DNA from 3 places in the Bacillus sp. EB V-12 genome. Region 2 is predicted to be linked to each of the others. Evidence: predicted binding sites of a transcription regulator. Region 2 holds the regulator's gene; each other region holds the start of a gene.
What was found. Region 2 encodes LexA, which represses DNA repair genes until DNA is damaged. Its sites were predicted from a motif close to CGAACATATGTTCG; they were not measured.

Region 1: ACZDYH_RS11890 (YolD-like family protein) is a predicted target of LexA. The motif match lies at 6,635-6,648, and genes of this name have one in related genera.
Region 3: ACZDYH_RS12845 (YolD-like family protein) is a predicted target of LexA. The motif match lies at 6,263-6,276, and genes of this name have one in related genera.

The regions. Positions count from the first base shown of each region.
Region 1 is NZ_JBUXJL010000003.1:76,159-84,686, forward strand. Features, by position in the region: gene ACZDYH_RS11835 (fascin domain-containing protein) at 1-297, opposite strand, end outside; gene ACZDYH_RS11840 (replication-relaxation family protein) at 403-1,023, opposite strand; gene ACZDYH_RS11845 (FtsK/SpoIIIE domain-containing protein) at 965-2,149, opposite strand; gene ACZDYH_RS11850 (hypothetical protein) at 2,265-2,447, opposite strand; gene ACZDYH_RS11855 (hypothetical protein) at 2,444-2,746, opposite strand; gene ACZDYH_RS11860 (hypothetical protein) at 2,743-3,012, opposite strand; gene ACZDYH_RS11865 (helix-turn-helix transcriptional regulator) at 3,198-3,398, shown strand; gene ACZDYH_RS11870 (DUF3961 domain-containing protein) at 4,035-4,157, opposite strand; gene ACZDYH_RS11875 (helix-turn-helix domain-containing protein) at 4,339-4,578, shown strand; gene ACZDYH_RS11880 (hypothetical protein) at 4,654-4,980, shown strand; gene ACZDYH_RS11885 (ApeA N-terminal domain 1-containing protein) at 5,005-6,447, shown strand; gene ACZDYH_RS11890 (YolD-like family protein) at 6,688-7,041, shown strand; gene ACZDYH_RS11895 (hypothetical protein) at 7,132-8,274, shown strand; gene ACZDYH_RS11900 (N-acetylmuramoyl-L-alanine amidase) at 8,372-8,528, opposite strand, start outside.
Region 2 is NZ_JBUXJL010000001.1:941,697-954,205, forward strand. Features, by position in the region: gene ACZDYH_RS04940 (PadR family transcriptional regulator) at 167-490, shown strand; gene ACZDYH_RS04945 (DUF1700 domain-containing protein) at 483-1,025, shown strand; gene ACZDYH_RS04950 (DUF4097 family beta strand repeat-containing protein) at 1,026-1,829, shown strand; gene lexA (transcriptional repressor LexA) at 1,920-2,540, opposite strand; gene ACZDYH_RS04960 (YneB family resolvase-like protein) at 2,682-3,338, shown strand; gene ACZDYH_RS04965 (DUF896 domain-containing protein) at 3,384-3,623, shown strand; gene ACZDYH_RS04970 (bifunctional metallophosphatase/5'-nucleotidase) at 3,663-5,246, opposite strand; gene ACZDYH_RS04975 (phosphate/phosphite/phosphonate ABC transporter substrate-binding protein) at 5,432-6,370, shown strand; gene phnC (phosphonate ABC transporter ATP-binding protein) at 6,454-7,227, shown strand; gene phnE (phosphonate ABC transporter, permease protein PhnE) at 7,224-8,018, shown strand; gene phnE (phosphonate ABC transporter, permease protein PhnE) at 8,018-8,821, shown strand; gene tkt (transketolase) at 9,118-11,118, shown strand; gene sirA (sporulation inhibitor of replication protein SirA) at 11,275-11,715, shown strand; gene ACZDYH_RS05005 (YneF family protein) at 11,794-12,015, shown strand; gene ACZDYH_RS05010 (ABC transporter ATP-binding protein) at 12,138-12,509, shown strand, end outside.
Region 3 is NZ_JBUXJL010000003.1:254,619-267,127, reverse strand. Features, by position in the region: gene ACZDYH_RS12880 (C1q-like domain-containing protein) at 9-545, shown strand; gene ACZDYH_RS12875 (hypothetical protein) at 1,234-1,428, opposite strand; gene ACZDYH_RS12870 (hypothetical protein) at 1,694-2,284, shown strand; gene ACZDYH_RS12865 (glycoside hydrolase family 25 protein) at 2,762-3,760, shown strand; gene ACZDYH_RS12860 (peptidylprolyl isomerase PrsA) at 3,963-4,814, shown strand; gene ACZDYH_RS12855 (hypothetical protein) at 5,217-5,435, shown strand; gene ACZDYH_RS12850 (KH domain-containing protein) at 5,685-6,092, shown strand; gene ACZDYH_RS12845 (YolD-like family protein) at 6,413-6,748, shown strand; gene gerPF (spore germination protein GerPF) at 6,958-7,173, opposite strand; gene ACZDYH_RS12835 (hypothetical protein) at 7,381-7,716, shown strand; gene ACZDYH_RS12830 (hypothetical protein) at 7,761-7,961, shown strand; gene ACZDYH_RS12825 (SDR family oxidoreductase) at 8,104-8,811, shown strand; gene ACZDYH_RS12820 (DUF6944 family repetitive protein) at 8,950-9,624, shown strand; gene ACZDYH_RS12815 (YqaE/Pmp3 family membrane protein) at 9,739-9,951, shown strand; gene ACZDYH_RS12810 (KTSC domain-containing protein) at 10,019-10,228, opposite strand; gene ACZDYH_RS12805 (transglycosylase domain-containing protein) at 10,695-12,509, shown strand, end outside.

The DNA of each region.
Region 1 (8,528 bases), on a different contig from region 2:
TCCAATCCATATTCTATTAGCCACTAGGCCCCCACCACTACCATAATCAGCTGATACAAAATTATTATTTGCAGCCCTTAATGCATATTTATTTCCTGACTCCCAAGTAATTGGAATTAGCGTAAAGCTTTCCCATGGTCCTACAGCATCTCTATTTGTAAAAAGCCAACCACCTTCAGCATTAGCATATTTTCCTGCATCATCTCTAATTGATATCACTTTAAATTGCCGGTATACATGTTCATACTCAAGTCTATCTTGTGGGGATTGGTTGTAAGTATTTAAACTGTTATACATAGTACACCCTCCTTTTTCTTAGATACTCATTCTATGAAAAGGCGCATGTACTATGTTATAAAGATATGCTTCTGCCTATAAAAATATAAAGTCTTGTATCAGTCTTTAAATTCCTGAAACCACATAAACTTTTGCATAGATATCATATTTAGCTGCAAGCTGCTCCAGCTTTTTTTGTCTGTATTCTGTCACAGTAAAGAAATGAATGAGTGGTACTTTTCCGTTATATTTATTTTTGTAGTATAATGAAAAATCCCTGTACCTGCTCATCTTTTCAGCGTTCACATTCATCATTTGCGTACGATCTATCTCTACAGCATTTAGTGTACCTTCTTCATCCCTGAACTTCACATCAGGAATAATTGTCTTCTTTTTATCATCTACTTTATAACGTATAGGTGTTTCTATCTGCCAGTCGTCGGGACAAAACAGGTAGAGCCACGCTTCATTTCTCATTAAGCTGTGTGCTAGTCGACTATTTGGTACAATCTTCTCTGTATCGTCGAACAGTTCACGGCCCTTTTTATTTAAGTAATACACGTATTCTTTTTGATACACTGCGTTATTTACATAAGGACTGAGGTCTTTTAAAATACGGTTCGCGTTACGAATCCCTCCCATATCGTGCACCGCCATTAGATGCCTACGTGTTGCGAATTTCAGTTTTCTAATCGAGGTCAGAATCGTCATCTGACGGTTTATTTTGATATGTGTCTGGATGTTCATCTTTTTTCACCTCGTATTGTTTTAGATGTTCCCACATCATTTCATCGCTAATAAACGGTACCTGCAGCTCAGTTAGTCGATCAGTTTTATAAATCGCTCTACCAGGTAAGGACGGCAATGTTTCTAGTCCCGATTCATCAAGAACAACCTCAGATGCCTTATATGTTGGTAGCCGAAAACCTAACTTCGCATCAGACATCTGCTTTACTACTGATGGAATTGATGTGACTGTAGGATACTGTGTGGCTAAAATCAAACGAAATCCTAAGCCGCCCGATACAGTCGCTATATAACTAAGCATATACTGACACTCTTCCCGAATTTTATTAACTGGACGTGGTAATCCTTTTGCTGGAGCAAGTACAGCCCCTTCGTCAACAATAACGAAATACCGGTCTTTTTCCTTTGTTTCAACTATATTCTTATAACCATTATTCTTCATGAATTTCCCGCGTTCTTCGATTTTACTCATAATTTGTTTTAATACGTGATGTGCTTTTTCTACAGAATCAGCCACTTCCACTACTTGTTTTAAACTACTGAACTCGCTAAATTCCAGTCCCTTTTCTTTTAAATCGATTAAATATACGTGGGCATTTTCGGGATTCGCTTCAATCAAAGTCGTAAGTAGTACCTTCATAAATACGGTTTTCCCCATTCGTGTGAGACCGCCTAGTACCATATGAGGAGTTTTATCAAAGTCGTGATAGATTAGCTTCTCTAGGCTTTGCCCCATCGGTACTTGCCATTCACCTTTTTTTACTAGCCCTTCATTCCAACACCACTTTTTTGGGATACGTTTACTGAATACCCGAATCATTATCTTGTAGTTATCGTATTTGATACGTACAGGCTTATTTAATCCTTCACTTACAACATCCTCAACCTTTTGTATTAATTTAGATGGCATCCCTAACGGAAGTTTATATACATAAGTCGTACTACGATCATCTTCTTTTCTTTCGAGAAAAACCGGATAATGTAATTTTTCATCCTTCCTAATTGCAATCCCACTTACTTCAAAGAATACTTGTATCTTCTTTCTATCATCCTCTTTACCTTTTAAACTATCATTTAGTAAAGCGTACCCGAGCGAAACTGCAGGTATTAATAACAATTCAAGCATAGGGGTTCACTCCTTATATATCCTTAAAGGATATAGTTGCTCTTTACTGGAAGATTTACATACAAGTTGTTTTTCTTATATAACAAAATGTCCCATGATTCTAGGTTCCATTCCTTCAAAGAAACACCATTAGCACATAACGTAGAAGATACAAAAACGAGCCGGTAAGAGTTGTATACATCGTCATACGTGGAAGCCAATGTGGAACACTCATCCCCATTTTCTCAGCTGCCTTCATCGCCACTACAGACAATCCTGTCGCTGTCCAAATTACTACAACTTCCCCAGCAAGTGTCATATCGAATCCCTCTTTCTTTTTAGTTGTAATCCTTTTGACGTGAGAATCGGTTGATACTGATTAACCATTTCATCCCATTCAAGAATTTCTTCCTCTTCTCCGTATAGATCTTCCATAATATCGTTAGATAAGCTGTAGTAACCGCGGTACTCTTTGTTGTTAGATACCTCGTGTCTTTCCATATGTTTTAGAATAGAGTTCACTTCACCTTTACCCCTGGACTCTTTATACATACTTCTCAGCTCTTTAGAAGGATACAGATACGGCGTGTCATTCAAGTAATCATATTGCCACCTCATCGCTCATCCCTCCACTGTTTACAGTCCTCTAAGTATGCATCAATCCTTTTTTGAATCCCTATTTCGTTATACGGACCATAAGGCTCTTCTTCTCCTAATAAGTCAACGATATCGACGTAGTTTGGATTTTGTAACATACTGTGATTTGCAATGTGATTGTACAAACATCGTACTTCAGCATAGTCATTTGCATCTGCGTACATGTTGTAAAGTATTTGGGGTGGATACAGTTGCATGTGATTTAAATACTTATATCCAGGTCTCATTGTTCCTCACCTTTCCCTTCTTGATGTCCTTATTTCCACGAGGAATACCAAGTGGTCTTGATATAGGTATATGACCTGGAGAATCATTTTTGCACGTCCACACCAATTTTTTTCTTTCTAGCTTGTACTATTTATGAAGGAGTTTATTTTTGTATATAGAAAGTAAATCCTTGAGGTGAACGTATATGAAGTTTAAATGTAAACTCAAAGTAATCTTTGCAGAGCTTGATATTAAGCAGAGTGATTTTGCAAAACGTATTGGAGTTGACGATTCTACTCTTAGTGCAATTGTTCGTAATCGTACTAAACCTCGTTTTGATACGGCCTATCTAATTTGCAAAGAACTCGGTAAACCAATCGAGGAGATCTGGACCATCGAGGAGTAATTCCTCCCCCTCCAGCCTTAATAAGTTTTTATCTTTATTTTTAAACTTGACTTTTGTGTTCGGCATACAATCATGGGATGAGGGTACAGGACAACGGCTAGGGCAGAGAATGACTACCTTACAACGCTTCAAAAATAAAAAGCGTCGTAAAGTAGACGTTCTGTCAATCATGGTCTATCGGGTTAAGGAATCCGTATAGTAACACCCTGTTTAAACGCTGTAATCTCTTACACAGCTAACTTTTTACAGATAAAGCTTGTCCTATCTGCAGAAAGAACCAGGAAAGGAAATGCACTACTGGCGTATCCTTCATTACTCGTAACCTATAATTCTTTCATTATCAGCTGCTATCCGTGCCGTAACACGCCAAGCAACCGCCGTACCGTTAATGGCCGTACTCGCCTAGACTCCTAACAACGCAAACAAGGAAACGTTATTCGTTAGGACGCTTAACTTTCTGACGTTGGCTTAGCTAACCTGTTCAAGTTTAACGAGTGTTAGGTCATTCCTCGTGTGGATTCTCCTCTTAGTTACCTAAAAAAGACAATAGGAAACTAGACCTCGTGTATATCTGTTTTTTCTAATGAGGGTATTCACGAGGCTGGAGGTTGTCCGATATTCAGTTAAAGAAAGAGCCTATAGCACATGAGCTATAAGCATATTGATAAGGAATAAAACCGAAGCTACAGTATAAAAACCATAAAACCAAATACAATCAGATTTTGTTTCTAAACCGAAGTAATCGCTTATTTTTTGCATCTATACTGTTCCACCCTTCATATCCATACAAAAGTATGACTCCAGAAGTAAAACTTTATTAGTATCAATATATAACTCTAGGAGTCATACGTCAATAGTCTTCCGAAAAAAGTTTTACTTTGATATGTAAATTGTGTAAAATGGAAGGTAATAAATGACCGGAATGAACGGAGGTATTACCATGAGTTCTATGGTATTCACTTTAGGAGAAACGATGGAGGAAATCGGGATTACCAAAAATAAATTGGCAGTGGAATCAAAAGTTCGTCCAGCCACTATTAGTAATCTAGTTAATGGTGAGGTTGGTCTTGTACGTTTTGATACATTAAAGTCAATCTTAGATGCTTTAAATCAATTAGCTGCGGAAAATAACATTGATAAAACCTACAGTATTGAGGACGTTGTACAGTACATAAAATAAATGTACTGTTTTTATTTGTAGATACATTTCCGAATACTCTGATATACTTATTTAAAAGTAATAAAGGAGGACAATATGGAGACAAAAACAACGGCAGACGGTAATACATTTATCATTGAAGTGGATCAAAAAAAGAGTTCCGCAAAAGAAAAATTTGGCCGCAAAACTTCATTGGTTTTCGGCATTTTTGGTATCATTTTTTCTGTTATTTTAGGTATCACAATAGTCGGGTTATTTTTCGCTGTCCCACTGTTTCTTTTTTCATTTGGCCTTATATATGCAGCATTTGAAAAACAAGAAATCCAGTGCCCTAACTGTAATCACAAACAAAGAATTACAAAAAGAAATGGCTATTTTGATTGTGGAAGTTGTAAGAAACGTACTTTAGTAGAGTGGAAATAAATTATAATACAAGGGGTTTAAATAATGAATACAGACATTATGGAAAAAACATTTTATGACGAATTTGAATTAACTGGAACGTGGTGGATTCCTGAGTATGAGCACCGTATCGCAGGTAGTATAAAATATTCTTCAGACGGTATCACCTTAAAGTTACTAGATAACCCTAAAGATCCTGGAAATGATCCATCATTTATAGATAACCACTATCCTATATTGCATGGAGTTACTGAAGATGGAGAGCTTATTACTTTGTGTGACGGGGTTTTAGATTCTTGCTCAACTTTTAACGCGATAACCCTGGTACTCAAATTTAATCAGTTAATAGCTGGAAAACACTTTAGTTCTAAAAAAGATATTAAGTTTCATTCAGTATCAGTGAACTATTCGTCGTTAGAAGAATGGTTACAAGAGCATCCATTTTCACCGATACCCAAAACTGAAAGCGGACTAACAGCTATCGGTTATACGTTCCCTTCTACTTTTAAAGTTTACATACAAGAAAAATCTACTAGTATAGAATCATCTTATAAACTCACTACTTCAAGAGATCTATACAAATCACATACTTTTAAACAACAGGCCAGTTTAAAAATAACTCCAGACACGTTTATGGATTTAGATTGGTATATAGACATAATTCATGAACTACAAGATTTTCTCACGGTGATGACAAATCAGGCTATTTATCCAAAAAAAATTGTAGCAACAGGTCATACATCGAATGAAACCTATGATCCTACAGGTCGGGAAAAATTCAGTATTTTGATACTACCTCAAAAGATGTTTGAAGAACAAAGGATTAGGGAGTATAAGTTGCATATACCATACAAAAAAATTCAAAACAATTTGGAGTCTATCCTGAATAATTGGTTTACTGATTCATCTTATTCCTCTAGAAAGATTTACCTTAGAAATTTCTATGAGAAAGCTATTGACAGGGAATCAAAGTTTTTAAATTACACAAAAGCCTTAGAAAGCTTCCATAGAGATACTAATACGGTCTCGGGACAATTTGTACCTGATGAAGTATACCTACCAATTAAAGAACAAATGTTAAATGCTATACAACAAGGAAGCATTGATGCTCAAACATTTAATGATTTCAAAACAAAATTGACAAGTGTGCTTAATTACGCACATCATTTTGGCTTTGAAAGACGAATTAGAGACATGTTTAAAGACTTGCATCCTCGTATTAAAGATATGACCTTCTCACGTAAGTTACCGGAAATAAAAACGTTCGCGCGTAACATAACAATTACTCGAGATTACTATACTCATTACGGTGATCGTCCAAACTTCTACTTTAAAGAAACTGACTTTTATTTCGTAAATGAAAGATTACACGTTATCCTCTACTACTATTTTTGCAAGAATCTTGGAATTAACGATGATATTATTTGTTCAGCTATCGAAAATGACATTACACTTGGATACCAACTGAACGTAATAGTGGAATCTTAAATTTCAAATAGACATAAAATCGCCTCTTATATTATAGGAGGCGATTTTATGTTTTTAGAGGTATTCACCGGATTAATGAAATGTTTATAATTCTGTATGATCATTTTTCTTTTACCTAAGATAACCAACAATTGAGATTGTAGAAAGCCCTACCAAAATTAATTTGGTGATTTTTCAAACTTCAAAAAGAACATTTGTTCGTGTATAATGAACATAAATTATACGAATCGAGGGATCATCATGGAAAAACATAACTGGGGAACACCAAAATTACGTGGGAGAGGCATGATAAAATGGCAGCCGTTTGCCTCATTACCAGAACAACTCGAAGGGATTAGAGAAATACTGAACGACTTAAATAAAGTACCGAAACCAATTGTTACTGAGGATATGAAAGAACAACTGCAAATCGGACTTGTGCAGTCACTACAAAATAAAAAGGAAATACTCATCTCATACTATCGTGACGGAATGGTTCACGATATATACATAAATGTGTTGCATATTGAACCAATGACGCAAACTGTGTATTGTACAGATGCTTTTGGCTTGAATACGGAGTTTAGGTTTGATGAATTAGTAAATATTTACTAGAAATATCATTTTAGTCGATATTTCGTGAAATTTACAAACAATCCATTTATAATGTATTTATCTATAATAATATTGAGAGTGATGAATGTTATGAGCCCAAGCCTTTTTGAAGAACTTAAACTAAAACGAAAACAAAAACTACACCCAAAATTTTTGACATTAAGAGACACCCCTTCCCTTATAAATCAAAAAAAACAATTAGAGAAATGGTTTGAAGGTTTCGAAGATAGGGACAATAAAATAGTAAAAGAATTCCAAACCTCTTTCCATTCAACCTTATGGGAAATATATCTTTACACAGTGTTGAAAGATATAGGATATGAAATAGACTTTAGCTATAATAGACCCGACTTTATTCTAAAAGACAATCCAAATATTCTTGTAGAAGCTACCACAGCTAATCCGAAACAAGGTTATGAATTAGAACATATTCATCATGTATCTCAGATACCTGCTTTGTTCGAACCGCCAAATGAACAATCTAATTTTGAATATGAAATGAATGAGATAATTGCTCGTTATTCAAACTCAATCCTTGGAAAACATAGCTTATATGAAGAAAAGTATACACAATGTGAATGGGTTACTCCAGAAAACCCATTCGTTATTGCATTAGGTTCTTATGCTCGTGTTAAATATGTAAGTGATTATATTTATGGGATGATAGCCTTTCTATACGGACAGTTCTTCAATCCTAATGATAATGATTTTGTATTTAAAGAAACTATAACTAAAAATGGAACTAATAGCGAATTACCTTTAGGTATTTTCTTAGATGAGAAGTATTCCAATATCTCAGCGATAATTTTTTCAACTACAACCACAATTGGAAAATTAACCGCTACAGTGGCCTCAAATAATTCATCAAATGGTATAGCTACTTGTGCAGAGAATAACATATACAATCTATATAGAGATTTTACTGATAATGATGTGCCTTACAAGATAATGATTGTTAATTCACAATCTCCGGAAGTTTTGGCAGACGGCTTATTCGTATTCCATAATCCTAATGCAAAAAACAAGCTATCTTTTGATACCTTTAGAAACACAGGCGTTACACAATATTACTTTGATGCCTCAGGTAATAAGATTAGATTTGGAAATTCTCAACCTACAATTTCAAGATTATCTGTTCCAAAAATCCTTGCACCTCTATTTGAAGAAAAAATATATGAACATCTATTAAAGTATAACGACACTAGTCAAAAAAACATAAACCAATTTATTTAATAAAATGTAAAGCCCTCCATAATAAAGTACCCCAATTGTTAGACACAGTCTAACAATTGGGGGGCACTTTAGACGGCTCCTATTTTTGTTAATCAAACTATTCTTTTGTATAGAAATATTTAAGTCCTTTAGCATCTAACCATGCTGTTGCTCGATCTAGTTCATTTCCTTGACGGTAATCTGTCTCAAATCGAACCAAACCTTGTTTATTACCTACAGAAATAATACGAGATTCATATCCTAATGCATCCATC
Region 2 (12,509 bases):
TGCTTAGTTATAACATAGTTTTATTCAGAATTTTGTTAGTTCATTTTCTAAATTTAGGGAATAAATATAGTTTAGTACCTTGCAATAAACAATACTAAGTGGTATATTATGGATAAAACAGGTACCGTGTATTGAACAGTACTAAGATAGGAAAGGAGGATGGCACTTGAACGTTCAATTTAAAAAAGGTGTGCTTGAACTTTGTGTATTAGCACTTGTAAAACGTAAAGATAGTTACGGTTATGAACTTGTTCAGCAAATTTCTAATAAATTTTTAATATCGGAAGGATCAGTATACCCTTTATTACGTCGTTTGACGAAAGAAGGGTATTTTCAAACGTATTTAAAGGAATCTACGGAAGGGCCACCTCGTAAATATTATCAATTAACAGAGCAAGGGGAGACGCAATTTCATTTGTTAGTAACAGAATGGCGTGATTTTGCGAAAGGGGTACAAGAAATTATTGAAGGGGTGGAATGGGATGAGTAAAGAAGGGTTTCTTAAAGAATTATCAAGTTATCTTAGAAAGTTACCAGAGGAAGAGAGGCAAGATATTTTATTGGATTATGAAGAGCACTTTCAGTTTGGACTAGAAGAGGGGAAAACTGAATCGGAAATAATACAGGGCCTTGGTTCTCCGAAAGTAATCGCGAAAGAATTACTTGCGATGTATCGCTTCGATGAAATGAAAAAAAATCCATCGACTTCAAATGTGACAAGAGCTGTTATGGCAGCGATTGGACTTAGTTTGTTTAATTTTATTATTGTGTTAGGCCCGTTAGTCGCAATTATTGCTTTTATATTTTCTTTTTGGATCGGTGGTATTGCTAGTGTAGTAACACCACTTTTCGTTATTGGAAAAGTATTTATGGGTACTTTTATATGGTTGGATCTTTTCGTTAGTATAACGTTTGTTGGAGTAGGTTTATTGTTATGTATTATCGCTTTTTATAGTACAAAGTGGTTTAAGAGATTGTGTGTACGATATGTAATATGGAACTTCAAAATGATAAAAGGAGAGTAAATGATGAAAAAACTATTTTTAATCGCTATCGCTTGTATCGTTATTGGAGTAATAGGAATTTCCCAAACATATGAAAAAGCAGTACAAACTGCTGAAAAAGGCGATAAAGAAAATGTAATTAAAAACAAAACATTAAAAAATATAGAAGTTAAGTTAGATGCCGGGGATATTATTGTTCAAAAATCTCCTGACTCTTCTTTTTATGTAAAGCAATCGGGAGATGTACGTAAACAAGAGATTCGTATCGCAGAAGATGGTGACACATTAAAAATTATTGGGGAAAGAGAAAAAGGTGCTTCATTTGATTTTTCTTTTTACGATTTTAGGTTTCAAACGTCTAAATTGACTCTACTTGTGCCCGAACGCTCTTACCAAGATGTAAAAGTAAATTCATCTGCTGGACAAATCGAAATGAGTGATGTGAAAAGTGATAGCGTAAGTGTTAGAACACTTGCTGGAGAAGTAGAGTTGAAACAAGTAACGGCTAAGAATGTGGAGGGATCGACAAAAGCTGGTGAGGTGAACTTTAAGAAGGTATTAGGGAAAGTGACCGCAAAAACAACAAGTGGGGAAATAAATATTCAAGATCATGATTCTAAATATAATCTAGAAGCAAGTTCAACTGCGGGAGATATAGATATTACTTTATCGGAAAAACCACAAGATGCGGTAATTACTGGGCAAAGTGCTGCGGGAGATGTAACGATTTTTAATGAAGAAAATAAAAATGTAACAATTGGAAATGGTAGTAAAAAGATTAGCGGTAAAACGGCTGCGGGAGATGTGACGATTGAAACTCGTTAATAAGAAATAGAATGCATGGAAATCTATCAAAATACAAAAAGAAGATAATTACCGTATATAAATAAGGTAATTATCTTCTTTTTGTTATTTTTAATGTAAATCACGATATACGCCAATTACTTTCCCGATAACTGACACTTGTTTTAAAATGATAGGTTCTAATGAAGAGTTTTCTGGTTGTAGACGGAAATGGTCTTTTTCTTTATAGAAACGTTTAACTGTTGCTTCGTTATCCTCTGTTAAAGCGACTACAATTTCACCATTATATGCAGACTGCTGTTGGCGAACAACAACTAAATCTCCATCGAAAATACCAGCTTCAATCATACTATCTCCAGAAATACGTAACATGAACACTTGGTCTGCTCCAGCAACAATACTAGCTGGAAGTGGGAAATGTTCTTCTACGCTTTCGACCGCTGTAATTGGTAAACCAGCAGTGACTTTTCCGACAATTGGAACTTGAATAACAGATTGTGTTTCCGTATCCATTCGGTCTTCACCTAAAATTTCAATGGCACGTGGTTTTGTTGGATCGCGTCGAATGTATCCTTTTTCTTCTAATCGTGATAAATGTCCGTGCACTGTAGAACTAGAAGCGAGGCCGACTGCTTGACCAATTTCACGTACGGAAGGTGGATATCCTTTTTCTTGTACTTTTAGCTTAATAAAGTCGAGAATGTCTTGCTGGCGTTTCGTTAACTTTTCCATGTTTTCTAACACCTCGTTTTCTTTCATTTTTCTTATTAATAAGTATAACATGTGAAAAAACATTCTACAAACATAAGTTCGAACAAATGGCGGATTTATGTTACACTATAGGGAAATAATAGGGAGAAAGAGGGGTTCAAAATGAATGCAATTATTTATGCACGTGTGAGTACAACGAAAGAAGCGCAAGAAACATCATTATTACGTCAAAAAGATGAATTATTGCATTTAGCTGAGCGCTATCAAATGAATGTTACTAAGGTGATTGAAGAGCAGGCTAGTGGATATACAATTGAACGTGACGGTATATTAGAGGTGTTGGATACAATTCGAGACGAACAAATTGATGTGTTACTTATACAAGATGAAACGCGTCTTGGTAGAGGAAATGCGAAGATCGCGTTAATGCATTGTTTACATAAAGAAGGCATAAAAGTATATACGCATACACATAATGGTGAATTACAATTGTCGGATTCTGATTCAATGGTATTAGATATTATTGGTATTGTTGAAGAATATCAAAGAAAGATTCATAATTTGAAAATTAAACGAGGTATGCAACGTGCAGTAGAAAAAGGTTATCGTCCAGAAAAAAATTTAAAAAATCGTCATTTAAGTGTAGGAAGAGAGAAAAAAGAAGTGCCAATTGAGGAAATTGTACGTTTGCGAAAAAGTGAACTCACGTTTGAAGAAATTGCAGCAACATTACGTGGATTTGGTCATAATGTTTCAAAGGCGACTGTACATCGTAGATATGTAGAGTATACGAAGCAATTACTTGATAAAGAAGAGTAACTATTGTATGATAATAATCAGTTTTGATTAGAAGGGGGATTCGAGATGATTAATCACGAACTCGTTGAACGCATTAACTTCTTAGCGAAAAAAGCAAAAGCTGAAGGTTTAACTGAAGAAGAGCAACGTGAGCGTCAATCGCTACGTGAACAATATTTAAAAGGATTTCGTCAAAATATGTTAAACGAACTTAAAGGTATTAAAGTTGTTAACGAAGAAGGTACAGATGTTACACCGACGAAATTAAAAGCTTTAAAAAAGCAAGATAATGCAAGATTAAATTAAAAGATGGGCGAAGCCCATCTTTTTTATATGTAAAAATCGTTATTTAATAACTTTCCAGTTGTTATTAACTGTTGCTTCTATCGTTTTATGTTCCAATATATAATTAGCGATAAGTTCAGACATATCTGTGGGGATATCTTTTACTACCGGTTTGTTTTGAAACATAAAGAAATTTCCCCCGCCACTTGCACGATAATTATTCATTACAACGTCATATTCTTCATTCATATTAAGAGGAGCACTGTTATGCTGTAAAGATTCTACTCTTTCACCAATTGGTTTTGAAATGTTTAATACGTATGAAATCCCTTCCCACATATCATAATTATAATGTTGTGGCTTTGGTTCTATGTAGGTAGGACTTACGGTGATGGATCCATCTGTTTTTAATGTGAAATAAGAAGCAGAGAGTTCAAGAGCATTTTTTATGTCCGCTCCAGTTAGTCTAATTACTTTTAATGTGTTCGGATAAATATAATTAGAAACGATGTCACGCATTGTTACATGTTCCGGGAAACCTGGAGATGTATTATGGAACAAACTTGTACAAGAAATTGATACATTAGCTATATCCATCTGTATTTTATTTATGAATTCGATAAAAGGATGATCATGCAAACGAGTTTGCATAGCATCTGAAATTTGCATATCCCCCTGAATGATTCCAATAGGTTGATCAAGCCACTTTTGTGTTTTCTCTTCGTAATCGGCTACCAATGAAAGTACATCTTGGTCAGCCTCAACTCCTTGTACAGATAATAATTCAGAAGAACTCTCTTTTTTAACCCATTTATGTTTTGTTTTTTCGAATGTTATTTTTACTTTTCCAACTGAGTTTCCATTACATCCGGTCTGTAAAATTGTTACACCGTTAGCCATTGTGTGAGCAATTTCCCGGTGCTGGTGGCCTGTTAATAAAATATCTATGTCTTCAATTTCATGGCACATTGCATATCCTTGGTTTTCTCCTGTTAAAACTTCAGTCGGTACCCCGGTTTGTAAATCTCGTTCAACTCCCCCGTGATACGCTACGACTAGTAAATCTGGTTTCTCATGTTTGCGAATGTAAGAAACCCACTTTTTCGTTGTTTCTAATGCATCTTCAAATTGTAAGTCTTTAATGTGATGGGGTTGTTCCCAATTGGTAATGTAGTGCGTTGTCACCCCTAAAATAGCAATTTTTATATTGGATTCAATCTGTTTGATTATATAAGGTTTTCCGAAATAAGGCTTCTTTATGTTTTTATCTAAAATGTTTGCTGATAGGTACGGGAAGTTCGCAGTAGTCACAGCGTTATTTAATATACCCATCCCGTAATTAAACTCATGATTGCCGATAATTGCAGCGTCATACTGTAAGTAATTCGCTAATAAGGACATTGGGTTTTTTTTGTTTTTTTCGTATGTAACATAATGATAAGTAAATGGTGTTCCTTGAATAAAGTCGCCATTATCAATTAAAAGAACGTTTGTATTTTGGGAACGTTCTTTTTTTATAAGAGTAGAAATTTTAGCTAAACCAAGTTCTGCTGGGGAGTTATCTTGGTAGTGAATAGGATAAACAGTGCCATGTATATCGCTTGTTAATAAGATGTTTAAAGTTACAGTTTGATTTTGTTCCAATATGACTCACCTTTTCTATTGTTATCTTCCAATTCATCATATCAAATATGTGAAGAGAATTTTAATGTGAGTGTATAGAATGTGTAAAGATTCTGTAAATAATCAATTATTTGTAAAAATATGTGATATATTTCTTCATGTTTATGAAAGGTTATTTTATAACAATGAAAAATGGAGGCATTAATATGTTGAAAAAAGTTTTTGCAATGAGCACAACAGTTGTACTAGCAGCGGGATTATTAAGTGGCTGTGGAACGAAGGAATCAAGTGCAAGTAAAAATGAAGATACGAAAAAAGGGTATGTACCGAAGACTTTAAATGTTCAATTTGTTCCTTCTCAAAATGCAGATACGTTAGAGGCGAAGGCAAAACCGCTTGAGAAGCTATTAAGTGATAAGTTAAATATTCCAGTAAAAGTTAGTATTTCAACGAACTACAATACAATTGTAGAAGCGATGGCATCTAAACAAGTAGATGTAGGATTTTTACCGCCAACAGCGTACGTATTAGCACATGAAAAGAAGGCTGCAAATGTAATTTTACAAGCACAACGTTTTGGAGTAGAGGATGAAACAGGAGCTCCTACAAAAGATTTAGTAGATTATTATAAATCTGAGTTTGTTGTTAAAAAAGACTCTAATATAAATAGTGTAAAAGATTTAAAAGGTAAAAAGATTGGTTATCAAGATGTAACATCATCAGCAGGGTATGTATGGCCTGCAGCTGTTCTATTAAAAGAGGGAATTGATCCGTTAAAAGATGTGAAACCTGTTACATTAAAAGGTCACGATCAGTCGCTTATTGCTCTTTTAAATGGTGACGTAGATGCAGCTGTTGTATTCCAAGATGCTCGTAATATTGTAAAAAAAGATTATCCGAATATATTCGAGCAAACGAAAATAGTGAAATTTACGGAGAAAATTCCAAACGATACGATTTCGGTACGTTCTGATTTAGATGAAGAGTGGAGCAAGAAATTACAGGATGCTTTCATTGAAATTGGAAAAAATGAGGAAGGTCACAAAATCATTAAAGAAGTATATTCACATGAAGGATATGTTAAATCTGATGATAGTAAATTTGACATCGTTCGTGAATATGGGAAGAAAGTAAAAACGCAATAATACATATGGAAATGGCAGCTAGCTGAAAGGGAATGTTTTCAGTTAGTTTGCCGTTTTGAATACATAGAAGGTAGGTAAGATGTGTGATAGAATTTCGAAATGTCTCCAAAGTGTATCCAAATGGTACAAAAGGATTGAATAATATAAACTTGAAAATTCAAAAAGGTGAGTTTGTTGTAATGGTAGGGCTGTCCGGAGCTGGAAAGTCTACACTTCTAAAATCGGTAAATCGTCTTCATGAGATTACAGAAGGCGAAATCATGATTGAATGTGAGTCTATTACTGCTGCAAAAGGAAAAGATTTACGACGTATGCGCCGGGATATTGGTATGATCTTTCAAAGTTTTAACCTTGTAAAGCGATCAACAGTATTGAAGAATGTATTAGCTGGCCGTGTTGGATATCATTCGACATTGCGTACAACGTTAGGTTTGTTTCCGAAAGAGGATGTGGAGCTCGCATTTCAAGCGTTAAAAAGAGTGAATATTTTAGAAAAAGCATATGCACGTGCTGATGAATTATCAGGAGGACAACAACAACGTGTATCGATAGCTAGAGCATTGGCGCAAGAAGCAAAAATCATATTGGCAGATGAACCTGTTGCGTCGTTAGATCCGCTAACAACAAAGCAAGTATTAGATGATTTAAAGAAAATTAATGAAGATTTTGGAATTACAACAATTGTAAACTTACATTCTATTGCTTTAGCTAGGCAATATGCGACGCGTATTATTGGATTACATGCAGGCGAAATTGTTTTTGATGGTTTAGTAGAAGCAGCAACGGATGAAAAGTTTGCTGAAATTTATGGTGACGTAGCACAGAAAAGTGAATTGTTAGAGGTGGCAGTTAAATGAATGATGTGACGATATATTCGAAGTCGATACCGAAGCCGCCGAGTAAGTTAAAACATATGTTAACGTTTATTCTATTCATTTTACTGTTGTGGGGAAGTAGTATACAGGTCGACGCATCATTTTCAAAGCTAGTAGTTGGTTTTCCTAATATAATGGATTTGTTAAAAGAAATGGTGCCGCCAGATTGGAGTTATTTTCAAGTTATTACAACAGCAATGTTAGATACAATACGTATGGCGATTATTGGGACGACTTTAGGAGCGATTTTAGCTATTCCACTTGCACTGTTTGCGGCAAGTAATGTGTTTACTAGTACATTTTTATACAGTCCAGCTCGATTGATTTTAAATTTTATTCGAACGATACCAGATTTATTATTAGCGGCAATTTTCGTAGCTATTTTTGGAATAGGACCACTTCCGGGTATTTTAGCTCTTACTTTTTTCTCAATTGGGCTCGTGGCGAAATTGTTGTATGAATCAATTGAATCAATTGACCCTGGCCCACTAGAAGCGATGACAGCTGTAGGGGCTAATAAGGTGCAATGGATTGTTTATGGAGTCATTCCACAAGTAAAAGCACACTTTGTTTCCTATGTACTATATACATTTGAGGTGAATGTACGGGCAGCGGCTGTCCTAGGTTTAGTAGGAGCAGGTGGTATTGGACTATATTATGATCGTACACTTGGATTTTTACAATATCAACAAACTGCATCTATTATCATCTATACTCTTGTTGTTGTATTGGTAATTGATTATGTAAGTACATTGTTGCGGGAGAAATTATAATGAGTAAAACGACGATAATCGTACCAAAACCGAAGAAACCGAGTGTGTATCGCTCGTTTATTTTTATAGCACTTACATTTGTTTATATATGGGCTTTTTCAGGAGTACCGCTAGAGGGAATAAAGGAAACGGCGGGAGAAATTACAAAAGCAATTATGACAGGGATATTGAGTCCAGACTGGTCGTATGTATCTTTGCCAGATGGTGAAGATTTATTACATGGATTAATTGATACGTTGGCAATTGCGATATTAGGTACATTTATTTCTGCATTTTTATCTGTTCCGTTTGCCTTTTGGGCGGCAACGAATATGAGTAGTGGAAAATTAACTTCAGGATCTGGGAAAATTGTACTTAGTTTTGTTCGTACGTTTCCTGAATTAGTTATGGCTCTTTTATTTATAAAAGCTGTTGGTCCAGGCTCTTTTGCAGGAGTATTAGCCTTAGGATTGCATTCTATTGGAATGTTAGGAAAACTATATTCAGAAGGAATTGAAAACATAGATAAAGGACCGACGGAAGCGTTACTAGCAACAGGAGCAAATCGTTTTCAAATACTTTGGTATGCGGTGTTACCGCAAGTGTTACCAGATTTTCTATCGTATACGTTATACAGATTTGAAATTAATGTACGATCCGCTGCAATTTTAGGGGTTATTGGAGCAGGAGGGATTGGTACACCTTTAATTTTTGCGCTGAGTTCACGGAATTGGTCTCGTGTTGGTATTATTTTATTAGGTATTATTTTAATGGTAATTATAATTGATTTGATTTCAAGCTCGATTCGGAAACGGATTGTTTAACTTATTTGAAAAGCATCGAAGTTAGATGCTTTTTTATGTTTTTAAAAACTTATTTAAAAAAGTAAGTATAGAAGGAATTTGTATAAATATACAGATAATTACCTTTCTTTTTAAAATAAAAATAATGAAAAAGTATGTCATATTGAATGCCCATACATTCCCGGAAACATTGATTTTTTTATAAAAAATCAAAAAAATATCAACATATTTGTCGATACATGTTGTATAATCTTGCGTGGGAAGCTATCATATAAATGTATAAAACGTTTACTAATATAAGCGAAGGGAAGAATAGCATGTCACATTCAATCGAACAACTTTCTATCAACACGATTCGCACATTATCCATCGATGCGATTGAAAAAGCAAACTCTGGTCACCCAGGAATGCCAATGGGTGCAGCACCAATGGCTTATACATTATGGACTCAATTTATGAAACACAATCCAAATAACCCAACGTGGTTTAACCGTGATCGTTTCGTATTATCTGCAGGTCATGGTTCAATGTTATTATACAGTCTACTTCACCTATCTGGTTATGATGTAACAATGGATGACTTAAAGAACTTCCGTCAATGGGGAAGCAAAACTCCAGGACATCCTGAGTACGGTCATACAGCTGGTGTAGATGCAACGACTGGTCCACTTGGACAAGGTATTGCAACTGCTGTAGGTATGGCAATGGCTGAAAGACATTTAGCTGCTAAATATAACCGTGATGCGTATAATGTAGTAGATCATTATACATACGCTATTTGTGGTGATGGAGATTTAATGGAGGGCGTTTCTGCTGAAGCATCTTCATTAGCTGCTCATTTACAATTAGGTCGTCTTGTTGTGCTTTACGATTCAAACGATATTTCATTAGATGGCGATTTAAATCGTTCATTCTCTGAAAGTGTAGAAGATCGTTACAAAGCATACGGATGGCAAGTAATCCGTGTTGAGGATGGAAACGATATTGAAGCAATCGCGAAAGCAATTGAAGAAGCGAAAGCTGACGAAAAACGCCCAACGCTAATTGAAGTAAGAACGACAATTGGTTTCGGTTCTCCAAACAAATCAGGAAAATCAGCTTCACATGGTTCTCCACTTGGTGTAGAAGAAACAAAATTAACGAAAGAAGCATATGCTTGGACTGCTGAGCGAGACTTCCACGTAGCAGAAGAAGTATATGACAACTTCCGTAAAACAGTACAAGATGTTGGTGAAACTGCGCAAGCTGAGTGGAACACGATGCTAGGTGAATATGCACAAGCATACCCAGAATTAGCAAACGAATTCCAAGCAGCAATGAACGGTCAACTTCCAGAAGGTTGGGAGCAAAACTTACCGACTTATGAATTAGGATCAAAAGCAGCAACTCGTAATTCTTCTGGTGCTGTAATTAATGCAATTGCAGAGTCTGTACCATCATTCTTCGGTGGATCTGCTGACCTTGCTGGTTCTAACAAAACATACATGAATAACGAAAAAGACTTTACAAGAGATGATTACAGCGGTAAAAACATTTGGTACGGTGTACGTGAGTTCGCAATGGGTGCAGCAATGAACGGTATTGCACTACATGGTGGTTTAAAAACTTACGGTGGTACGTTCTTCGTATTCTCTGATTACTTACGTCCAGCAATTCGCCTTGCAGCATTAATGCAATTGCCAGTAACGTATGTATTCACACATGACAGTATCGCTGTTGGTGAAGATGGTCCAACACATGAACCAATCGAGCAATTAGCAGCGCTTCGTGCAATGCCAAACGTTTCTGTTATTCGTCCTGCTGATGGTAACGAATCTGTTGCAGCTTGGAGACTAGCTTTAGAATCTACAAATAAACCAACTGCTTTAGTATTAACTCGTCAAGACCTTCCAACATTAGAAGGTGCAAAAGATGATACGTATGAAAAAGTAGCAAAAGGTGCATATGTAGTTTCTGCAAGCAAGAAAGAAACGGCTGATGTAATCTTACTTGCAACTGGATCTGAAGTAAGCCTAGCTGTTGAAGCTCAAAAAGCATTAGCAGTAGACGGCGTTGACGCAGCTGTTGTCAGCATGCCATCTATGGATCGCTTCGAAGCTCAAACTGCAGAGTACAAAGAATCTGTATTACCAAAAGCAGTAACAAAACGTTTCGCAATCGAAATGGGTGCTACATTCGGATGGCACCGTTACGTAGGTCTTGAAGGAGATGTGTTAGGTATCGATACATTCGGTGCTTCTGCTCCTGGTGAGAAGATTATGGAAGAGTATGGATTTACTGTAGAGAACGTTGTTCGTAAAGTAAAAGAAATGCTTTAATGATTTCAGAAAAATCTCTCCGGCATGGAGAGGTTTTTCTATGTAAATGAGTTTTTTCGACAGAAAAAGTTTTTTATCTCTCCGCAGTCAGACAATCATTGCAAATTTTCTTATATATAATGAAGAGAAAAGGTTGTCCAGATTGGGAGTGGAAAAATGAAAACGTATGAATTGTATTTAATTCAAGAGGATATTGCGAAAGCTTATTTTGGTCGTGAATATTTGTTTTTTGATTTATTTGCTCGATTTTCAGAATCTGGGTCCCTTTCGGAGAAAAAAGTGTTATATAAGCAAATGATGTATATAACGATGCCATTGCAAGTAATGAAAATTCATCATAAATTAGAACAAGCTTTGCGCGTTCTTGGTAAATATGATAGAACACATCATACACATACACTTTATACGGGAGCGGAGTACGGCGAAATAATGGTGAAACCGCACTATATTCGTATGAATACCTCTGGAAATGTCTCTATGGAAACGACGTTCTTTGAGGTGTTAAGAAAGTGTGAATTAACATTTTTAGCTATGGATTATGAAAATACAAAGTACGGATGGCTGAATCCTCTAAAACAAGTACGAACATATGTGTAAAAAATGTCGAATTGTATCTTGTCTTATTGAAAAGGTTTTAGTACACTGTAAGGTAGACAACATGAAGGAGGAAAATATATGCCAATTTGGTTAGGTATTCTAGTGGGCGTAGTAGCACTAGTAGCAGGCGTGGCGTTAGGATTTTTCATTGCCCGCAAATACATGATGAATTACTTACAAAAAAATCCACCAATTAACGAACAAATGTTAAAAATGATGATGATGCAAATGGGACAAAAACCTTCCCAAAAGAAAATCAATCAAATGATGAGCGCAATGAACAAGCAACAAATGAAATAAGCGCTAAAAGACACTCGCTAAGAGTGTCTTTCTTTTTGTTAGTTATAGTTTTTAAAACTTTTAAAAATTCTGTATTTTTGGTAAACTGAAAACATCGCTCATTTTAAGGGAGGAGGAAAAAAATGAAAGTGTTTATGAATTTAGCATGGTTTTTTAAACAAGAAAAACGAGCGTACATAACTGGAATTATTTTATTGTTTGGCGTTGCACTTTTAGAACTTGTAGCACCAAAAGTAATTGGAATCGTTGTAGATGAAATTAATGATGGAACATTGACGACCGATAAGTTACTAAAATGGGTTGTACTATTAGTAATTGTAGGTATTACGATGTACATATTACGTTACATATGGCGTATTATGATTTTCGGGTCTTCATTAAAATTAGCTCGCCAATTACGAAAAAATTTGTATGAACATTTTACAAAGATGAGTCCATCTTTCTATCAGTCAAATCGAACAGGTGATTTAATGGCACATGCGACCAATGATATT
Region 3 (12,509 bases), on a different contig from region 2:
GAATCAGTATGTCTTGTTATTACTACTGTAAGTATTGTAAAGAGTATAAAAAGAAGCATCATGATTGTTGTAAGAACACTTGTAAGTGCCATGATAACAAGGACAATCTTGTTAGAGCATCGGCATTTAGAGCTAGAAATACTGTGAATCAAAATGTTCCTGCTAATACTTTTGTGAAAGTGTTATTTCAAAATGAACAATTTGATTTAGCGAATGAGTATAATCCAGCAACATCTATTTTTATGCCGAAGACTAAAGGTGTATATTCTATTATTGGAACGATTGGTTTCTTTCCAAACGATCCAACTTTAAATTATAGAGCGCGTGTAGAAATTCGTGTGAATGGAAACGCAGCGATAGCTATAGATAATGACTTTTTTGGTCCAATAAGTTTTGGAAATGTCGTAAGTGTTTCGACGATTGTTCAATTGAATGCAGGGGATGAAGTTGAGATTTATGCACAAAGTAGTATAGATGGAGTTTTAAGTCCTTTAGAAGATGGTGCACATTTTGAAGCAGCAAGATTTCCTTCTCCAACTAAATAAAACTGATCATTAAATGTTTTTTAGTAGGTTTAGTTAATCCCCTTACCAAATGGTAGGGGATTATTATTGTTTTTTCTAAAATATATAAGTAAATAGGTAAAGCGTAGTTTAATTTGTAGGGGCTTCAACCTTCTTCAGATAATAAACAGAATAATAAGTAACATGCTTGTAAAAACGCATTGTTAGTAAGTTTACTAGTTTTCTTATAGAACAAGAAAGACGGAATACATAAAAGATCGTATCATTATGTTTTTTCTTTACCATATAGAAATTATATATTGAACATAGATTTGTGTAGGGAATGCTAATACACTGAAAAGAATAGCATAAAGGCGATTACACTATATAAAAACAAAATCAATCCTAAGATGAGTAGTATTGGATGCAACTTGAACATATTTGACCTCCTTGAGTATATAAAGAATTTTAATATATTGTTGGTCAATTTAGAAGGGGGACGGTTACATAAAAAAAGAGCATACATAAAAAGTACGCTCCAAAGAAAGATAGGTTTTATGAGTGGATAATCTCCATACGATAATATATGTTCTTTTCATAAAAACGTGTAAAAAATCAATGAATTATCAATGGAATATCATAACATGAGTAATTTTAGTCTAGGAATGCAGTTATTTTCTTTCTCGGTTATTTTAGGTAATAAAGTTGTGAAAATCGTGCATTATGCGGACTAACAACGGGATAGCGATCGTACTTCCGTTACATATTTCTTAAAGTCTGGGTATTGCGTGATAGTTTGACATTTAGGGGTGCATAGTTGATTAATTATAGACACATTTGTAATTACTTCGTTACAAGGACCGAAAAATGTAATTTTTAGCTTTGAATTTGGTGGGATTTTGAACACGATAGGTTTTTTTTCCATGAAATCAGCTCTTAATATTGAGTATTATAATTTAATGGATATAGAGTCGTATTAGTATAATATGAAATTTCAGTGGATTTGCTTATAATAAAGAATTTTATAGTAGTAAAAGTGCTTAAAGATGTAAAGGGGAAATTGAGAATGGAAAATAAAATGTTTAATTAATATAATCAATAAATACGCAAACGGTTAATATAACTAATGCATTTTTTTGTTTGTTACATATTATGTTAGTAAGAATGGTATAAGGGGGTAGTATAAAATAGTGGAAGAAAATGTACAAGCTCAGCTTTCGCCACCGTGGATCACATATTTTAATGAATTAAAAAATTCAATAGGTGCTGATCCAACTGTTACAGTTGGGCCGCTTATTCCTGTTGGTGGTAATTATATTATTTTAGTGCATGCGTTAAGCAACGAAAAAGCGAGAGCATTAGCAACGCTTTTAAAATCTTTTGTACAATTTGGGAATGTAAGTGTGACAGTTATTGTAACGAATAATGAGAATGAAATTGTAAATCCATTTCCTTGTCCACTAGATGCATTTGAAATAGCTCATTTATTTCAAGTAGCACTAGAAAATAATCCTTATTTTGAACAAGTTGTGGTACAGCCTCAGTTCCCTGGCGGACCGAATGTTGTTTTTCCGGTTTTCGCTGCGGAAGTCATTCAGTTTTTCAATGACGATATTTCTAACTTATGTCAAACGTTTACAGGTGTTGCGGCCAATGTGTTTCGTGATGTAATGAATGATGAGGTTTGTGGTATCCCAATTCTATTTTCCACAAGTTGTGTTATGAGCAGTGAAAACTCACAATTACAAAATACAGATTTAGCACCAAAGTTGTTTTATTAAACTGTAAAAAGACATTTTCAGTAATAGAAAATGTCTTTTTTATGCACCAATAGTGTTCAGGTTGGAAAATTGCAATTTAATAGGAGTAAACTTCAATTAATTAAAATTTTTCTAAATCTCAAATTTCATGTAGAGGTAGTAATTTTGACTTAAGAATATATAGAAAATGAGGGATGAAATTTTTTAGTTGAAAGGAAATCGATACTGAAAGTTATAATTTAATAATACAGGAGATTTTTTTAATATCTGTAAAAATGATTGATAGGACGAGATTACATAATAAATGAATAGTAGGGTATATTTCGAATGTTTTATGTGGCATACATGTTAAAGTTGATAGAAATATTTCTGAAAGAGAATATATTTTGAAAAACAGTAAAGATTCTTTTTATTTATATTATAGATAGCTAGTTTTAGAGAGAGGAGGCTTACAATAAAACAAGCTATGAATAAGACATTCAAAAGGAGCTGGAATGTATGGGGTATATTGTAGATATTTCAAAATGGAATGGAACTATTAATTGGGATATTGCAGCATCTCAGCTAGATTTAGTGATTGCTAGAGTTCAAGATGGCTCTAATACGGTGGATTTTATGTATCAAAATTATGTTAGTGAAATGAAAAAGCATAGTATCCCATTCGGTAATTATGCTTTTTGCCGTTTTATATCTATTGCTGATGCAAAGAAAGAGGCACAAGATTTTTGGAATCGTGGTGATCAATCTGCTAAGTTTTGGGTAGCGGACATAGAAGTTCAAACGATGGTAGATATGCAAGGCGGGACACAGGCATTTATTGATGAATTACGCCGTTTAGGTGCGGAAAAAGTAGGATTATACGTAGGGCATCACACGTATTTATCATTTGGAGCATGTAATATTGAAGCTGATTTCGTATGGATCCCTCGTTATGGAGGGAATAAGCCAGCATATCCATGCGATATGTGGCAATATACGGATTCAGGGAATGTTCCTGGGATTGGGAAATGTGATCTGAATCGATTAGTAGGAAATAAGTCACTTTCTTGGTTTATAGATTCCAACAAAGCAAATCAATCTAACATAGTGTATACACAGCAACCGAATGGCATTGGTATTGCAGTTTCGAAATATCCTGATGGATACGGAATAAATTTATATGAAACTCCCATGACCCCTCAATTTACAGGTGCACTCACTCAGAAAATTCCATATTTAATCTTAACAGGTTATTGGGGAGGCGGTGAGCAAGATATGATTTGTTTAGAGAACGATAAGCAGTGGGCATATTTAAAACATTTTAATGTGAAATGGTTTTATGCAACTTCGAAATATCCTGTCGGTTACGGAGTAAATTATTATGAAGAGCCTGAATGTATGAATTATAAAGGGAATATAGATGGATCGACATCTTTTCGAGTGTGGGGTAGAGTGGGAAATGCGGTAGATATCGGGCAGAATAGTTGGATACCTGAAAAACATGTAATTATTAAGTAACTATAGCGGCAGTATTGTTTTTAAGGAGTATGTAAAGAGTCTTCTTACTATACATAATAGTAAGAAGACTCTTTACGTTTAAAAATGAAAATACATGATACATAGTCTACTCATATGAAATGAATTACATGTAGAAAACACACTGTTTTCACAATGACTGTGTATAGTTAATTTGTATAATGATAAAAGTGAGGTATTTGAATTGAAAAAGAAAAAAATATTTATTGGAACAATTATTTCATGCGTGATGCTAGCATTATCTGCATGTGGTTCCTCAGACAACGTAGTAACATCAAAAGTAGGGAATGTTACAGAGAAAGAATTAAGTAAAGAATTACGACAACAATATGGAGAAAGTACTTTATATCAAATGATGTTAAGTAAGGCATTGTTAGATAAATATAAAGTTTCAGATGAGGAAGCAAAAAAGAAAGTAGAAGAAGCAAAAGATAAAATGGGTGAGAACTTTAAATCGACTTTAGAACAACTTGGATTGAAAAACGAAGATGAATTAAAAGAAAAAATGAAGCCAGAAATTGCATTTGAGAAAGCGATTAAAGCAACAGTTACAGATAAAGATGTGAAAAATAACTATAAACCAGAAATGAAAGTAAGTCACATTTTAGTGAAAGATGAAAAAACGGCTAAAGAAATAAAGGAGAAAGTAAATAATGGTGAAGATTTTGCTGCCTTAGCAAAACAGTATTCAGAGGATACTGGTTCAAAGGAACAGGGCGGGGAAATATCTGGTTTTGCTCCTGGGCAAACAGTGAAAGAATTTGAGGAAGCTGCGTATAAATTAGATGCAGGCCAAGTAAGTGATCCGGTTAAAACAACTTACGGTTACCATATTATTAAAGTGACGGATAAAAAAGAATTGAAGCCATTTGATGAAGTAAAGGATAAAATTCGTAAAGATATAGAACAACAAAGACTACAAGATACGACAGGTAAATGGAAACAACAAGTAGTCAATGATTTATTGAAAGATGCTGATATTAAAGTGAATAATAAAGAATTTAAAGATACATTTAAATTTCTAGAAAAGAAATAATGACTGTAATCATAATTAGAAAAGGGAACTCATATAGAGTTCCCTTTTCTAATTAGTGTGTGAGTTATAAATAGATAGTAAGACAATACAATATTACATTTAAATATTAAGAATTACAATGGGAAATTATGGTTTATAATTATTTCAACGAAAGTGGATATTTTACGGTTTTCATTATGCAAGTTTATTACATATATTTACTCTTTAATAATGAATATCGAACATAATTTAAAAAATAATACATATAATGTTTTTGAATAAATATTTAACATGGATAATTAGTAAAAAGCTGAGCATTCGATTGGAAAGGATGTTCTTTTTGTTGTGAAAATTTTAGGATAAAGAATGAATCGTTTTAAACGCATCATTTACCACATCAATAAATTAAGGTGGGGAGAATATATGAAAGTAATCTTTCAAGGAGAGGGCGGAGCGAAAATTTTTGAGTCATATGATGAAAATATAAGTGATTTATTAGTTATATTAAAAGAAACGAAAGGGATTAAAATTGGGATGGTTGAGTATAAAGTGTTAAAGTACGAACTTAATTATTTTCGTCATCCGAAAAAAGCGGATACAGAGAGAGAGTTACATATAATAGTACAACCTAAGTATATGTAATAAAATATAATAATAAAAATCACTGATTCAGTTTTGTAAAGTTCCATAGAGTATGTAAGAAAAGAGAGTGTTGTAAATGCTCTCTTTTCTTATGCTTTGTGAGTTCGTTCATCATAGTATATGTTTTCAGTTATAGATGGTTAATAAACGATAAAAATTTAAAACTTTTTCGTTTAGGCAGGGATTTTATATTTGAGTAAATAAATATACTATGAAGTATTTTTTATACGAATATTGAAGGAGTATAAAATGAGTTTAGCAAGTTACACAGGCTGTAATGTAGAAATTCCGTTAACGGATCCAGATTCTAATGATGTAATTGTTTTTGGACCGTGTTTTTCAGATGAAAGTATGCTTGAAATTGTACAAGATTATCAATTCCAAACAAATTACACATATGAGGTTTCAACTAATTGGGGAATTGAACTTGTCGAGTGGCAAAATGTAAAGGAAAAAAAAGAAGCGAAAGAAAAACTTTTAACTTTATGCAAGATTATGGAAAGTTATTTGGAAGATGGAGACTATTTCGAATTATTTAGTTGTTGGGTTGGTGATGAAGATAAGGAACGAGTAGGGGAATTGAACTTAAAAATAAATCATTTTAATATAGATGAATTATGTATTCCAGAAAGAACATTAGTTAGGATAGAAAAATAAGCTTTGAATATTTTTTAGAAAAAGGCGATTTCACTTTGTGTGAAGTCGCCTTTTAGTTTTTATATGCATTTTATATAAGAAATGAAAAGTTTATTTGATAAAGGAAAAAATATGGAGATAAATAAAATTATGTTTTTTGTTAAGAAATAATAAGTATAGCTCTTCTCAAAGGAACGTAAGTTCGTGTATAATAAGAACGAATGTTCTTTTGAGAGGTAACCTAATTATAGTTTAGAAGTAAATTCGAGTTTAGTAAGTATTAAAAATAACTAAGTGATAGCATGAATAAATAAATGTATAAATGATCAAGGAGATAAAAAATGAACGATGTAAAGATACAAAAAGAAGAAAGAGAGTGGGTTCCGTTTACAGTAATGTCCGAACAACTTTTAAATATGAGAAAGATTATTGGAGAGAAATTAAAAGTACAAAAACCGCTTTTAACAAATGAAGCAAAAGAGAGGATTTCTGATAAATTATTAACGTCATTACTGTCTGAGAAAGAAATATTGGTAACATATTTTGAAGATGGTTACATATTAACAAGCTACATGACTGTTGTACATATCAATCCGGTAAAACAAATTGTAATTTGTACAGACGCCTTTTATAAAACTTACGTATTTAACGCTATGGATATTATTGAAATAATGTAAAAGAAGCTGAATATTTAAATGGCAGCTTTTTTTATTTCTGATTTATGAGACAAATAATATAAGAAAAAGCAGCTAGCTTTGTGCTAGCTGCTGAGCCCCAGGGAAAGGGAGAAAAAGATAGGGTACTCCAAAATCGATAAGAGCTGTCAAACAGCCTGATTATAGTATAGACAAATTAAAATTTTCTATACAAAAAGTTGAACATAAGATTAGGCTGTACCCACTTGGTTTTGATCTGCAAGGTCAGAATCAAATGTATTGGTCGCGCTAACACCGCTAAAAGTATTAACAACAAAACCAACGTTTGATGCGCCGGAACCATTATAAGCTTTCGTATTTTCTTTCGGAGAAACGTTGTAGAAATCACCTAAGTTAAATGATCCATTACTATTTTGTACAACTAAATTTCCTACAACTGATGGCATAATTTTCACCTGCTTTATAATAAGTTGTTAACATTACTATATGGAGTTATAGTCCAGATGGTTCATATAATAAAAATTGTGGAATAGTAAAACGTTTGGAGCATGGATTTCAATAAAAGTGTGTTAAAATTAATATAATAAAGTTGAGTAATTTTTTAAAAAAATTTGTATAATCGATATATATGAAAATAAAGGAGGCAAAATGTAATGAAAGATATTATGAAAAAAGTTGATTTAACAGATGCCAAATCAAGTAATCTTGTTGCACTAATTTATAGTAATGAAGTTATATTAGTTGAAGACGCATTTTGTCCAAATGAAATAAAATTAAAGTTTAATGAAATTGCAATTTTATCTGCAATTAAAACAGCTCATATTGCGAAAGTGTCTATTAGGAAAGAACTTGAAGCGCTTTTTCATGATACGGGTGTTATATTAGTGAAACAAAATGTTGATTATGGTAGTAGCCAATCTATTACCATGCATTTTGAGCAATTTAAAAAGTTGCAAGATGAGATTGAACATTTAAATAAAAGTATGTAATAAAGCAGCTAAATAAAGGTTCTATCATAAAGGTGGAATGTGTTGTGTTGAAAAAGTGGTTTAAAAATTATTTGGGTGAATCGCATTGTAAACATAAATATGTTTTTATTAAGATGCAGGATAATGAGGATTTTAAAAAAGGTACATTAGGTGTAGTTTATATTTACCAGTGTGAGAAATGTGGAAAAGAGAAGTTGAAATGTAAAAACAATAATGAAATAAACAATGAATTTTTAGATATATAGCAAAAAGTAACCATGATGGTTACTTTTTTGGTTTATGTATACAATATCAAAACCATTACTAAAGTATGAGTTGAGTTGATACTATAGTAAATCGCTGAATAAAAATGAAGAGAGTAAGATATAGGAAAGGAGGATGAGAGAAATGAAGCGAAAAGAAATTAGTAAATCTGTAATTATTACAGGCGTGACACAAGGGCTAGGGCGTGCGATGGTTGATCGATTTCATGAATTAGGGTGGAACATATATGGTTGTGGACGTTCAAAAGATAAAATTGAAGAACTAAAAAAACAGTACAGTAAAATACATGATTTCCAAGTAATTGATGTTTCAGATTCTCAGCAAGTTAACAATTGGGCAAATTATATACTTAATACACATACAGCTCCCGATATGATAATAAATAATGCATCGATTGTAAATCAAAATGCACAACTTTGGAAAATTACGGCTCAAGAATTCGAAAATGTAATGAATGTAAACGTGAATGGTGTAGTAAATGTAATAAGAGCATTTGTTCCAGCGATGGTAGCTAGGAAAGAAGGAATTATCATTAATATGAGTTCTAGTTGGGGGAGAGAAGGTGAGGCTGAGCTTGCGCCATATTGTGCCTCGAAATTTGCTATTGAAGGTATCACTAAATCTATGGCCCTGGAATTACCCCATGGCATGGCTGTAGTTGCTTTAGATCCTGGAGGGAGTATTAGTACTCCAATGCTGAAGTCATGTGCGCCACAATATATAAATGAATCGCCTACACCTGAAACTTGGTCACATAAAGCAATTGAATATATATTGAATATAACAATAGATAAAAATGGAGATTCATTGACATGCCCAGCATGCATATAAAAAGCACCTTTAAGGTGCTTTTATATTAGTAGCACATTATATCATTCACAAAATTACATCTAAAAAATAAAATAAAAGATTAAGGGTGAGATTTGTTTGTTTTGAAAGCTTTAGAAAATATTTAAATAGGTGATAAAAATGAATCCAAGCAGTTTAAAAGTGACAGGGGCATGGTTTCAAGTGGGAGGGAATCTTACAGCTGCTATTGGAACGACAAGAGGATTTATTGGAGAAGAGAAAGTTGAATCGGATCTTGTTATTGTAGGAAGCTCATTACAAGCCCTCGGATATATATTACAAATCATTGCGAGCAATTATGATGATGGGGAAGAAAAAAGAGAAAATCAAAATATAGGCTTAGAGAATCAAAGTAAATTACTTGATCAAATAGGAATTGAGTTATTAGCATTAGGCAATATATCAAATGTAATAGGAACATATTTTAATATAAATGAACAATTGAAAGAAAATGATTATCTTATCATTACAGGGAACAGTTTACAATCGATCGGTGCTTTTTTAGGAGTAGAAGCAGCTTTGTTGGATATAAATGTATTACAGAAAATTATTATACTGGGTAACTCCATGCAAAGTTTAGGGGCTGGATTACAAGCGTATCAAGGTGTTTCAAATGTATTGAAAGATGAGAGAGAAAATGAAGATAGTATTTTTGATAAGAAGGATGAGAGAATCATTGCACTCATTGGTATTTGGATACAAGCGATAGGAACGTTAATTTCTGCAATTGGAGTAACTGCAATAGAGGAAGAAAATAGGCTAGAAAACAATAAAAAGTCTGAAATACTTATTTAAATAGAAGGAGATACATTGATTTTAGAGGTAGGTTAAGATTAAAATGGTAGTAGGTTTTTTTGCGTATATTTTGAAAAGTGATATATAAAATACAAAATAAGGAGTTTTCAAGGGATGATGTATTTATTAGCAATTCTTCTTCCACCTGTTGCTGTATTATTTTGTGGAAAACCAATTCAGGCAATCATAAATTTCATATTAACATTAATATTTTGGGTTCCAGGAGTTATACATGCAATTCTTGTAGTGCATGATAAAAAAGCTGATCGGCGTTTGAAAAAACAAATTCAAGCATATGATGAAATTAATAAGAGGAATCGAAGATAATTCATCTGCAAAATGTTTTTAAAAGAAAGGAGGAGTAACCTCCTTTCTTTTTTAGTGGGTGTTAAGTTTAGATTTTTGTGTGGCGGAAAGAATTTTTAATGTAAGTATTATGATAATAACTTTTAGATTGTGCATGTAATAGGCCAGTATAAATACTTTCTGGTACATTAAAGAAATCGTACATACCATTCTTTAATTGGATTCGCAAAATCATAGAAAAAGGATTATAACCAACAGCAACTATATTTTTTGAAATTACGGGAGATAGCTTCATCATTACGCAACTCCTCACTTTTTATTTTTAATACTTTTTTGTAGATGTTGAGGTTGTGATGTTGAAATCCTTATAATTTAAGAGGTATTATACTTATATGCAATATATTAAATGTTTGTTATACGTAATTATAAGGAAGTTCACACGAAGTACATATCGTTGTGCTATTTTTATTTCACCTTTGATTTATAAATAAGAAAATATTGACCATTTGAAAAAAAGGTATATTATTTATACGAGGTATTAAAAATTCACTTTTTACATTCTATGCTTCAAGGGGCAGCGTTATTAGGAAAAATAGAAGTGAAAATAGTTTGTATAAGAAGTATTCTAAAATTTATAATCTGTGAATTGGGAAAATATTGAATGCTCCAGGTCAATATACTTTCTTAATCAAATTTATTTTAGAAAGTGACCTCAATATTTTTAAGTAAATCAACGGGAGAATTGAAAGGCAGGAGAAAGTAACATGTCAGAAAATTATCGTTCTCGAGAGGAACGACGACAAGTTAAAAAGAAAAAACAACCAGCTTCTAAAACACAAAAGCCAAAAGGTAAAACATCATTCTTTCGCAAGTTTTTAATTACTTGTTTATTACTTGGTATTGTTGGTTTAGTGGCGGGGGTTGCTACCTTTTTCGTAATGATTAAGGATGCACCAAAACTTGAGAAAGCAAAACTTGTTAATCCGTTATCCTCAAAAATTTATGATAAAAACGGGGATTTGGTATATGAATATGGAAAAGAAAAAAGGACGAATGTTACGTATGAGCAAATACCTAAATTAGTAGAAAATGCATTTTTAGCGACAGAAGATTCACGTTTTTATGAGCATAGCGGAGTAGATTTTAAAGGTACTGCCCGTGCTGTTCTAGTAAGTCTTAAAGGGGATTATGGTTCTCAAGGTGGAAGTACGATAACACAGCAAGTTATTAAAAACTACTTCTTATCAATGGACAAAACACCAAAGCGTAAAGCGCAAGAAATATATTTAGCTTATAAGCTAGAACAACAGTATTCAAAACATGAAATATTAGAGATGTACTTAAATAAAATTAACTTAGGAAACCGTTCATACGGAATCGCAACAGCAGCACAAAACTACTATGGTAAAGAATTGAAGGACTTAACATTACCAGAAGTTGCGATGCTTGCAGGTTTACCGAAAGCACCGAATAACTATGATCCAACGAAAAAAGAAAATGTTCAAAAAGCAACAGAAAGAAGAAATGTTGTTCTAAACTTAATGAACCGACATGGATATATAACAAAACAGGAAATGGAAGAAGCATCAAAAGTTGACGTAGAAAAGGGGCTTAAGCCTGCAGCTCAACTACAAACAATGCCATACCCTGCATTTATGGATGCAGTTGTGAAAGAAGTAGAAAAAGAATTACCAGATGCTAATATCGGTTCTGACGGTTTAGAAATTTATACAACGTTAGATCCGAAAGCACAGAAACTTGCTGATAATATTTTAAATAATAATATCATTGATTATCCGAACGATAAATTCCAAGGTGCATTCACATTTATGGATACGAAAACAGGAGAAGTTCGTGCTATAGGTAGTGGCCGTGGAGAAAATAAAGCTGTATTTAAAGGGCATAATATGGCAATTGAATTAGATCGTGCAGCTGGTTCAACGATGAAGCCGATTTTCGACTACGCTCCTGCAATTGAATATTTAAAATGGGCTACGTACCATCAAATTGATGACTCTCCATTTAAGTATTCAACGGGACAAGAAGTACGAAATGCAGATAGAAGTCATATGGGTCCAATTACAATGCGTGAAGCATTAAAAATGTCGCGTAATATTCCTGCAATTAAAACTGCAAAAGAAGTAGGGATTAGTAAATCGAAAGAATTCTCTGAGAAACTAGGTATTACATTTAATACAGCACCGACAGAATCGACAGCGATTGGTACAAATGAAGTATCGCCAACTGAAATAGCGGGTGCTTATGCGGCATTTGGTAATGAAGGTAAATATACGAAACCGCATTTTGTTAAGAAAGTCGTTTATCCAGACGGTAAGTCACAAAGTTTTGGACAAAAACCAAAACAAGTTATGACAGATTCTACCGCATACATGATTACTGATATGCTTCGTTCTGTAGTTACATCAGGTACTGGTACATCGGCAAATGTAGGCTCTTTAGATGTAGCTGGTAAAACGGGTACGACAAACTATTCATCAAAGCAATTAGCTCAATATAAAATTCCAGAAAGTGCAACTCGTGATAGTTGGTTCGCTGGATATACACCGCAATATACGATG